One region of the Bacillus cereus group sp. RP43 genome, then DNA from elsewhere that is predicted to be linked to it. Evidence: a T-box and tRNA genes for the amino acid it is inferred to sense, from the RefSeq annotation. Region 1 holds a T-box; the other regions hold tRNA genes.

Region 1 (3,247 bases):
CTTTTCTTTCTCTGTTCTCATACAATCATCTCCTTCGTTATAGAATGAATCCCACTTATTAAACACCTTTAATAAGTCACTTTAATTATACTTATTAAACATATTTAATAAGTAACCCTATATTAGCATACTTTTTAACATATGCAATTAATAAATTCAATAAGAAAATGCGAATCCCTCATTTTACATGCAGATACAACGAATAAATAATTAAGATTCACATAGAAAAAACAAGGGAACGCTTAACGTTCCCTCTCAAATCCAATCCGTTTTTTAATTTCCGCTAAATTTACCTTCGCGATAGTCCGTGCCCTCTCAGCACCTCTTTCTAACGCTTCATATAACAAATGAGGCTCATTCATATACGTTGTGTATTTTTCCCGAGGACTTGCTAATTCACGGTCAACAACTCGGAATAATTCTTTTTTTACATCACCCCATCCGATTCCAGTCTCATACTTTTCACGCATCGACTGAATTTCATCTTCTTTCGCAAATTCTTTATATATTGTAAATAACGTTTCTAGTTTTTTCGGTTCATTTGGAAGTGAAGAATCTGTTTTTATTTTAAATATTAACTTTCGTAGTTTTTCTTGCTCTGCAAATAATGGGATAACATTCCCATAACTTTTACTCATCTTTCTTCCGTCAAGACCAGGTAATATTGCTCCTTCTTCTTGTATGACATACTCTGGAAGCGTAAATGTCATGCCAAATGTATGATTAAAATACGTCGCAATATCACGCGCAATTTCAATATGCTGAATTTGGTCTTTCCCGACTGGTACATGAGTAGCTTGAAATAGTAATATATCAGCCGCCATTAAAATCGGATACGTATATAATCCCATATTAACTCCTGTATCTACCTCTAAACCCGCTTCTTTATTTTGCTCTACCTTCGCCTTATACGCATGAGCACGGTTCATAAGTCCTTTCGGAGTTAGGCAAGCTAATATCCAAGCTAATTCTAGAATCTCTGGTACTTCTGTTTGTCGATAAAAAATAACATCTTCTCCAAGTCCTAGTGATAACCACGTAGCTGCTACCTCTTTCGTATAACTACTAAACTTCTCTGGATCATGCACAGCATTTAATGCATGATAGTCAGCTATAAAATACAATGCTTTTCCTTCATTATTCTTTGACATTTGTAATGCAGGTTTAATTGCGCCAATATAATTTCCTAAATGCGGATAACCTGTCGGCTTAATTCCTGTTAACATTATTTTTTCACTCACACTAACTCCTCCTTCCTCAAAATAAAAATAAAAAGAGCCCCTCATCCTACAAAAAGGACGAGAGACTCCCGCGGTACCACCTTAATTAGCTATCATTATAGCTCACTTCAACTTCTTAACGTGAAGTAACCGTCTTCGCCTACTCACTTCAGCGAGAAGCTCCAGAGTCCATTCCACATTCATCCCTTACTGATTCCCACCACATATCAGCTCTCTGAAAAGTTTTGAATATGTACTCTTCTCTTTCATTGCTTTTTCGTTATTTTTTACAGTTTATCACATTTTCCCTTCTCATAAAACTGAATTTTCCGTTTTTTATATTTGGAATTTTAACAATACCCATTACCAATTTATTCCCTACCATATATAATCAATATATACAGAATTTCTTTACAATACAAAAACGGGGTGAAGTTATGGGTTGGTTTACTAAAAAAATCGATAAGTTTAAGAGAAATATTCAGACTAACGATGATACTTTAGGGGTAATTATACATTTCACACCTATTGCTATATATTTATACACCTGCGATGAGTATATAGAAACATTTGACGGTGCGCTCACTTTTGAGACTGAAAACGGAAATCAAGTAGAAATCGGGGGTACTTTCATTTCTCTTGAAGTTGAGGCGAATTTTCGCATGGACGATATAATATTTGATTACAAACTAAAAGAAAGCAATCTACCTATTGTTGAATTAAAAGCCTACGCATGAGACTAATTTGTTTACTATAAACTAAACAAGAGTAATAGATTCCTCCTCCCCCAAAGTCCTTATCGCTACCAAAACTGGAGATAAAAGAATCTTCTCGAAATGATAATACTATATCTTTTGTTTAAAAGGATTGATGATAACAAACTCTAACATGAACAGATTGCCCAGTTTATCAATTCATTGTATAAATTATTAAATTCTTATTCGAAGATTGAAAGTCCTTTTATCTATATCCTATACATATGAAGTTCACATAACCCCACTTATCAGTAGTTAGTCTGCCTAATTTCAAATGAGAATAAGCTCCTTTATTTTCTTTAAGCATAGCATGTAAAAGAGTATGAAATATTTATAAAAAGTAGGTGGAAACATGACATTAGATTCTCACCGTATTATAGGTTTTCCTGGAATGGGTATGGGTGGCTTCCCTGGAACAGGTATGGGTGGTTTCCCTGGAATGGGTATGGGCGGTTTCCCTGGAACAGGTATGGGCGGTTTCCCTGGAACAGGTATGGGCGGTTTCCCTGGAATGGGTATGGGTGGTTTTCCTGGAACAGGTATGGGTGGTTTCCCTGGAATGGGTATGGGCGGTTTCCCTGGAATGGGTATGGGCGGTTTCCCTGGAACAGGTATGGGTGGTTTCCCTGGAATGGGTATGGGCGGTTTCCCTGGAACAGGTATGGGTGGTTTCCCTGGAATGGGTATGGGCGGTTTCCCTGGAACAGGTATGGGTGGTTTCCCTGGAATGGGTATGGGCGGTTTCCCTGGAACAGGTATGGGTGGTTTCCCTGGAATGGGTATGGGTGGTTTCCCTGGAACAGGTATGGGCGGTTTCCCTAGAATGGATATACCAGTTATCTATAACCTTGATTTTTAATAGGGATACCGCTACATTGCTATCAAACTTTGAAAATACATTTTAATATCTATATACCAAAAACCTAAACATACTTCTTATTAAATGCAGCAAATGAAATTACATTTTTCGATATAAAAAAACAATTGATGCCCATCATAAAGTAAAAAACCCTTCTCTAGACGCTATATTAGAAGCTGATTAATGGGCATACCAATATGCAAATCAATTATTAATAAAGAAGAGCTAAAACAGTTTTATCTGTTTTAGCTCTTCTTTACGTATTCAACTTAACAAATCTATAACTATGCGTAACTAACACTTTTAATATCGCATATCCTGGAATTGCTAAAATAACCCCCATAATTCCAAATAAATTTCCGGCAGTTAAAATAATAAAAATGATAGTAATTGGATGAATGTCTAGCTTTTTC
Region 2 (3,247 bases), 2.6 Mb from region 1:
GTCGTGAGACAGTTCGGTCCCTATCCGTCGTGGGCGTAGGAAATTTGAGAGGAGCTGTCCTTAGTACGAGAGGACCGGGATGGACGCACCGCTGGTGTACCAGTTGTTCTGCCAAGGGCATAGCTGGGTAGCTATGTGCGGAAGGGATAAGTGCTGAAAGCATCTAAGCATGAAGCCCCCCTCAAGATGAGATTTCCCATAGCGTAAGCTAGTAAGATCCCTGAAAGATGATCAGGTTGATAGGTTCGAGGTGGAAGCGTGGCGACATGTGGAGCTGACGAATACTAATAGATCGAGGACTTAACCATATAATATGAAGCAACGTTATCTAGTTTTGAGAGAATATAAAAAACTTATTGACTTTCAGTTTGAATAAGTTATAATAATTATTGTCTCAAAAGAATAATGTCTGGTAATGATGGCAGAGAGGTCACACCCGTTCCCATACCGAACACGGAAGTTAAGCTCTCTAGCGCCGATGGTAGTTGGGACCTTGTCCCTGTGAGAGTAGGACGTTGCCAGGCAATATTATTCCGCAGTAGCTCAGCGGTAGAGCTATCGGCTGTTAACCGATCGGTCGTAGGTTCGATTCCTACCTGCGGAGCCATTGGAGAGCTGTCCGAGTTGGCCGAAGGAGCACGATTGGAAATCGTGTATACGTCACAAGCGTATCAAGGGTTCGAATCCCTTGCTCTCCGCCATAAGGAATTTATAATATTTGGCCCGTTGGTCAAGTGGTTAAGACACCGCCCTTTCACGGCGGTAACACGGGTTCGAATCCCGTACGGGTCACCACTTTTGGAGGATTAGCTCAGCTGGGAGAGCACCTGCCTTACAAGCAGGGGGTCGGCGGTTCGATCCCGTCATCCTCCACCATATAAATTATATGAATAATATTGTCGCGGGGTGGAGCAGTACGGTAGCTCGTCGGGCTCATAACCCGAAGGTCGCAGGTTCAAATCCTGTCCCCGCAACCAAATGGTCCCGTGGTGTAGTGGTTAACATGCCTGCCTGTCACGCAGGAGATCGCCGGTTCGACCCCGGTCGGGACCGCCATTTTAATAAGGCTCGGTAGCTCAGTCGGTAGAGCAGAGGACTGAAAATCCTCGTGTCGGCGGTTCGATTCCGTCCCGAGCCACCATTTTAATAAAATATGCCGGCTTAGCTCAATTGGTAGAGCAACTGACTTGTAATCAGTAGGTTGGGGGTTCAAGTCCTCTAGCCGGCACCATGTAAGTTTCGGAGGGGTAGCGAAGTGGCTAAACGCGGCGGACTGTAAATCCGCTCCTTCGGGTTCGGCAGTTCGAATCTGCCCCCCTCCACCATTTTACATAGGGGCATAGTTTAAAGGTAGAACTGAGGTCTCCAAAACCTCCAGTGTGGGTTCAATTCCTACTGCCCCTGCCAAATATATAAACACAACATGGCGGTTGTGGCGAAGTGGTTAACGCACCGGATTGTGGCTCCGGCATTCGTGGGTTCGATTCCCATCAGTCGCCCCATTTTATTTTTTAAAATTATAAATAAATTAATGGATACTTACATATAATTAAGTAAAACTTCGGTGGGCTATAGCCAAGCGGTAAGGCAACGGACTTTGACTCCGTCATGCGCTGGTTCGAATCCAGCTAGCCCAGCCATTTTTGCGGAAGTAGTTCAGTGGTAGAATACAACCTTGCCAAGGTTGGGGTCGCGGGTTCGAATCCCGTCTTCCGCTCCATTTTAACTTCATATGGCGGCATAGCCAAGTGGTAAGGCAGAGGTCTGCAAAACCTTTACCACCGGTTCAAATCCGGTTGCCGCCTTTATTTTATGCCGATGTGGCGGAATTGGCAGACGCGCACGACTCAAAATCGTGTTCCTTCGGGAGTGTCGGTTCGACCCCGACCATCGGTATCGGTGACTTAAAAAAGACTCTAACAGAAATGTTAGAGTCTTTTTTGTTAAATTATTCTATATGATTCTAAAATTCGTAATAAACTTAGGAATTCATGTATAATATAACTTGTCGAAAGAACAAAATGATAGTGATTTATATTATGTCTGTAATATGAATCAAAAATGAACTTTTTATATTTCTTTTAAAAATGTGTTGAATACACATTATATTTCATATTAATATTTTTATGTAGATTTAAAATGGGAAAGAGAGTGGAAAGTATGGGCCGTAAATGGAATAATATTAAAGACAAAAAAGCATCAAAAGATGCAAATACAAGCCGTATATACGCGAAATTTGGACGTGAAATTTATGTGGCAGCAAAACAAGGCGAGCCAGATCCAGAATCAAACCAAACACTAAGAGTCGTATTAGAGCGTGCGAAAACATACAACGTACCAAGAACAATTATTGACCGTGCAATTGAAAAGGCAAAAGGCGGTTCAGAAGAAAATTATGACGAGCTTCGTTATGAAGGTTTTGGACCAAATGGATCTATGGTAATTGTAGATACACTGACAAATAACGTAAACCGTACTGCAGCAGATGTACGAGCTGCATTTAGCAAAAACAGTGGTAACATGGGTGTAAATGGTTCTGTGGCTTACATGTTTGATGCGACAGCTGTTATCGGTCTTGAAGGTAAAACGTCAGATGAGGTTCTTGAAATCTTAATGGAAGCAGATGTAGATGCACGTGACATTCTAGAAGAAGAAGATTCTGTTATCGTTTATGCTGAACCTGATCAGTTCCATTCAGTACAATCTGCACTTAAAGATGCTGGTGTTGAAGAATTTACAGTTGCAGAATTAACAATGCTTGCACAAAGTGATGTAGAACTTCCTGAAGATGCTCAAGAACAATTTGAAAAAATGGTTGATGCATTAGAAGATTTAGAAGATGTACAACAGGTTTACCACAACGTAGACCTAGGAGAATAATAAAAGACAGGAGACCCTTTCGTTTAACGGATAGGGTCTTTTTTTATGGAGTTAATTAAGGTGGTAAAGTATTAAAGGTATTTTGTAGCTGTTAGGGAAGATGGTTATAGGTTTGCATTTTAAATAATCGTATTTCTAGGAGGTATTTCTGTGGAGCATAAAACACCAAAGCATATTGTTGCCGTAGCAGGTTATTTAACAAATGAAAAGAATGAGGTGCTTTTAACGAAAGTGCACTGGCGAGCTGATACGTGGGAAATGCCAGGAGGACAGAGAAGAAGGAGAAGCACTCGATCAAGCTGTTTGTAGAGAAATAATGGAGGAAACAGGATTAACGGTGAAACCAATCGGAGTCACAGGGATTTAT
Region 3 (3,247 bases), 2.4 Mb from region 1:
AATGGAGGATTAGCTCAGCTGGGAGAGCACCTGCCTTACAAGCAGGGGGTCGGCGGTTCGATCCCGTCATCCTCCACCATTTATGTCGGAGGGGTAGCGAAGTGGCTAAACGCGGCGGACTGTAAATCCGCTCCTTCGGGTTCGGCAGTTCGAATCTGCCCCCCTCCACCATTTCTTAATTATTGGGCTATAGCCAAGCGGTAAGGCAACGGACTTTGACTCCGTCATGCGCTGGTTCGAATCCAGCTAGCCCAGCCATTAAGAGCCATTAGCTCAGTTGGTAGAGCATCTGACTTTTAATCAGAGGGTCGAAGGTTCGAATCCTTCATGGCTCACCATTTTAACAAAATATGCGGGTGTGGCGGAATTGGCAGACGCACTAGACTTAGGATCTAGCGCCTTTGGCGTGGGGGTTCGACTCCCTTCACCCGCACTTTTAATAAAATAACTCATACATGTTTTGCGGAAGTAGTTCAGTGGTAGAATACAACCTTGCCAAGGTTGGGGTCGCGGGTTCGAATCCCGTCTTCCGCTCCAATTTTCAATATGACATGCCGGGGTGGCGGAACAGGCAGACGCACAGGACTTAAAATCCTGCGGTGGGTGACCACCGTGCGGGTTCGACCCCCGCCCTCGGCACCATATGCGCCCGTAGCTCAATTGGATAGAGCGTTTGACTACGGATCAAGAGGTTAGGGGTTCGACTCCTCTCGGGCGCGCTTTTATTAACGGGAAGTGGCTCAGCTTGGTAGAGCACCTGGTTTGGGACCAGGGGGTCGCAGGTTCAAATCCTGTCTTCCCGATTTTCCCAAAAACATGGGGCCTTAGCTCAGCTGGGAGAGCGCCTGCCTTGCACGCAGGAGGTCAGCGGTTCGATCCCGCTAGGCTCCACTTTATTTTTTATATGTCGGAGGTATACCCAAGTTCGGCTGAAGGGATCGGTCTTGAAAACCGACAGGCGGCGAGAGTCGCGCGGGGGTTCGAATCCCTCTACCTCCTCCATTTTTTTAAAAAGTGGCTTAGTTACATATAAAAATGAATAAGATATTAATTTTTCCTTCATGGAGGTATACCCAAGTTCGGCTGAAGGGATCGGTCTTGAAAACCGACAGGCGGCGAGAGTCGCGCGGGGGTTCGAATCCCTCTACCTCCTCCATTTATTTTTAAAACATAATATCGTCGCGGGGTGGAGCAGTACGGTAGCTCGTCGGGCTCATAACCCGAAGGTCGCAGGTTCAAATCCTGTCCCCGCAACCAATGGTCCCGTGGTGTAGTGGTTAACATGCCTGCCTGTCACGCAGGAGATCGCCGGTTCGACCCCGGTCGGGACCGCCATTTTATGTTGGCTCGGTAGCTCAGTCGGTAGAGCAGAGGACTGAAAATCCTCGTGTCGGCGGTTCGATTCCGTCCCGAGCCACCATTTTTTTATGCCGGCTTAGCTCAATTGGTAGAGCAACTGACTTGTAATCAGTAGGTTGGGGGTTCAAGTCCTCTAGCCGGCATCATTTAGGGGCATAGTTTAAAGGTAGAACTGAGGTCTCCAAAACCTCCAGTGTGGGTTCGATTCCTACTGCCCCTGTAAAGTATATGGGCCTATAGCTCAGCTGGTTAGAGCGCACGCCTGATAAGCGTGAGGTCGATGGTTCGAGTCCATTTAGGCCCACCATATATTCCGCAGTAGCTCAGTGGTAGAGCTATCGGCTGTTAACCGATCGGTCGTAGGTTCGAGTCCTACCTGCGGAGCCATGGCCCGTTGGTCAAGTGGTTAAGACACCGCCCTTTCACGGCGGTAACACGGGTTCGAATCCCGTACGGGTCATAAAAAAAAGAGTCAGCATATTGCTGACTCTTTTTTATTATGTATAAGCCTCTTTTTATCACCTTATTTTCCTGAAATAAATAAAGGGATTTAGGAAAAGCTATGGTATGTATTAAAAGGAGGAGATGAAAAATGACACAAGTTAGAGAACTTATGAGTACTCATATCGTACATTGTACACCGTTAGATAATGTATATGAGGCGGCTGTAAAAATGAAGGAAGAATCGGTTGGATTGATTCCTGTTATTGAAAATAAACAAGTTGTTGGGCTTGTTACTGATCGAGACTTAGTTGTTCGTGGGATTGCTGAAAAACATCCTGGATCTAATCAAATTACAAATGTAATGACAACAAACATTGTTTCAGTTTCTCCAGATGATTCTATTGAAAAAGCTACAGAGTTAATGGCACAATATCAAATTAGACGATTACCGGTAGTTGAGAGCGGTCAACTTGTTGGGATGCTAGCACTAGGTGATTTAGCTATAAGAAAATCAGCAGATGATCAAGCAGGGTTTGCTTTAAGTGAAATCTCGGAGCATACGGAATAAATTATGTATAAAGATCAGATACATTATTCTAGTATATATGGATTAAACTAATATATTAGCGTGATGTATCTGAGACATTATATAATAAGTATAGAGTCAATATTTTTGACAGTTTTTTAAAATTTGTCATTCCTAATTTTTAATAAGAGAAAAAATGATATACTGAGAGATATAAGTATTATGATAGATTTTGAATATAACAATATTTATCATTAATGATGTAATAATGAATTAATGAATTATTATTTCCTACATAGATAAAAAGGGAAGGGGAATTATATGAGGGCTGTACAGGGCGATCCAAATTGGAATTTGGTTACAGATACATATATAGAACCAAATAATTTCGCTGAGTTATTTTCTTTGCTTGTACCTTGTCATCCAAAAGGTGAAGGGAAAGAGCGAACTATATTAGTATGGAAAGAAAAAGAATTTTATAAAGAAGAGAATTTAGCGGCATTTATCGTATATGGCATGAATAAAGTAAAGAATTTACCGCAGTTTCATAAAGATGAAATTCCAACTCTAGTACGTATTCTTCGTTTATGTCAAGAGATTGGTTGGTATGAAGAGGCAAATGCTTTTATGATAGCCCAAGGACTAGATGAATTTGTCCAAACTTCATTGGAGTATGAAACATGGGATCTGTTGACGAAAGCAGTTGCTTTAAACTATTTAATTATTAAATATCGTATTGGTGAATTAACAGCTGAGGATGTAGAAATTTGGGATCGAGTTAAATTTAATGAGAAATGTATAACAAATTGTAAACATCTATTATCTCATAAAGAAGTATTGGAATTTACATTCTTTTATATGTGTAAGCGAGCGAAGCTACTGTCAAAAGAGCAATTAAATAGTGATATGATGAGTCTA

Evidence for each region. The T-box of region 1 lies ahead of QCI75_RS10740 (tryptophan--tRNA ligase). A T-box ahead of a tRNA ligase gene usually reads a tRNA of that ligase, here a tRNA-Trp.
Region 2: it encodes a tRNA-Trp, which carries the amino acid that the T-box ahead of QCI75_RS10740 (tryptophan--tRNA ligase) is inferred to sense. The anticodon was not compared.
Region 3: it encodes a tRNA-Trp, which carries the amino acid that the T-box ahead of QCI75_RS10740 (tryptophan--tRNA ligase) is inferred to sense. The anticodon was not compared.

What each region holds. Positions count from the first base shown of each region.
Region 1 covers NZ_JARVHQ010000001.1:2,043,646-2,046,892, reverse strand. The annotation lists gene QCI75_RS10745 (maltose O-acetyltransferase) at 1-21, opposite strand, end outside; gene QCI75_RS10740 (tryptophan--tRNA ligase) at 243-1,286, opposite strand; T-box leader at 1,292-1,499, opposite strand; gene QCI75_RS10735 (hypothetical protein) at 1,658-1,957, shown strand; gene QCI75_RS10730 (hypothetical protein) at 2,328-2,834, shown strand; partial or broken gene QCI75_RS10725 (1-deoxy-D-xylulose 5-phosphate reductoisomerase) at 2,927-3,018, shown strand; gene QCI75_RS10720 (AI-2E family transporter) at 3,091-3,247, opposite strand, start outside.
Region 2 covers NZ_JARVHQ010000001.1:4,634,202-4,637,448, reverse strand. The annotation lists rRNA gene QCI75_RS24150 (23S ribosomal RNA) at 1-308, shown strand, start outside; rRNA gene rrf (5S ribosomal RNA) at 409-524, shown strand; tRNA gene QCI75_RS24140 (tRNA-Asn) at 533-607, shown strand; tRNA gene QCI75_RS24135 (tRNA-Ser) at 610-701, shown strand; tRNA gene QCI75_RS24130 (tRNA-Glu) at 721-795, shown strand; tRNA gene QCI75_RS24125 (tRNA-Val) at 801-876, shown strand; tRNA gene QCI75_RS24120 (tRNA-Met) at 901-977, shown strand; tRNA gene QCI75_RS24115 (tRNA-Asp) at 981-1,056, shown strand; tRNA gene QCI75_RS24110 (tRNA-Phe) at 1,066-1,141, shown strand; tRNA gene QCI75_RS24105 (tRNA-Thr) at 1,156-1,231, shown strand; tRNA gene QCI75_RS24100 (tRNA-Tyr) at 1,242-1,325, shown strand; tRNA gene QCI75_RS24095 (tRNA-Trp) at 1,334-1,407, shown strand; tRNA gene QCI75_RS24090 (tRNA-His) at 1,427-1,502, shown strand; tRNA gene QCI75_RS24085 (tRNA-Gln) at 1,566-1,640, shown strand; tRNA gene QCI75_RS24080 (tRNA-Gly) at 1,646-1,720, shown strand; tRNA gene QCI75_RS24075 (tRNA-Cys) at 1,735-1,805, shown strand; tRNA gene QCI75_RS24070 (tRNA-Leu) at 1,815-1,896, shown strand; gene QCI75_RS24065 (YebC/PmpR family DNA-binding transcriptional regulator) at 2,161-2,880, shown strand; partial or broken gene QCI75_RS24060 (NUDIX hydrolase) at 3,031-3,247, shown strand, end outside.
Region 3 covers NZ_JARVHQ010000001.1:4,434,448-4,437,694, reverse strand. The annotation lists tRNA gene QCI75_RS23200 (tRNA-Val) at 4-79, shown strand; tRNA gene QCI75_RS23195 (tRNA-Tyr) at 88-171, shown strand; tRNA gene QCI75_RS23190 (tRNA-Gln) at 184-258, shown strand; tRNA gene QCI75_RS23185 (tRNA-Lys) at 263-338, shown strand; tRNA gene QCI75_RS23180 (tRNA-Leu) at 353-433, shown strand; tRNA gene QCI75_RS23175 (tRNA-Gly) at 463-537, shown strand; tRNA gene QCI75_RS23170 (tRNA-Leu) at 554-642, shown strand; tRNA gene QCI75_RS23165 (tRNA-Arg) at 646-719, shown strand; tRNA gene QCI75_RS23160 (tRNA-Pro) at 730-803, shown strand; tRNA gene QCI75_RS23155 (tRNA-Ala) at 819-891, shown strand; tRNA gene QCI75_RS23150 (tRNA-Ser) at 910-1,002, shown strand; tRNA gene QCI75_RS23145 (tRNA-Ser) at 1,064-1,156, shown strand; tRNA gene QCI75_RS23140 (tRNA-Met) at 1,181-1,257, shown strand; tRNA gene QCI75_RS23135 (tRNA-Asp) at 1,260-1,335, shown strand; tRNA gene QCI75_RS23130 (tRNA-Phe) at 1,345-1,420, shown strand; tRNA gene QCI75_RS23125 (tRNA-Thr) at 1,430-1,502, shown strand; tRNA gene QCI75_RS23120 (tRNA-Trp) at 1,509-1,579, shown strand; tRNA gene QCI75_RS23115 (tRNA-Ile) at 1,590-1,666, shown strand; tRNA gene QCI75_RS23110 (tRNA-Asn) at 1,672-1,746, shown strand; tRNA gene QCI75_RS23105 (tRNA-Glu) at 1,748-1,819, shown strand; gene QCI75_RS23100 (CBS domain-containing protein) at 1,952-2,371, shown strand; gene QCI75_RS23095 (DUF3965 domain-containing protein) at 2,651-3,247, shown strand, end outside.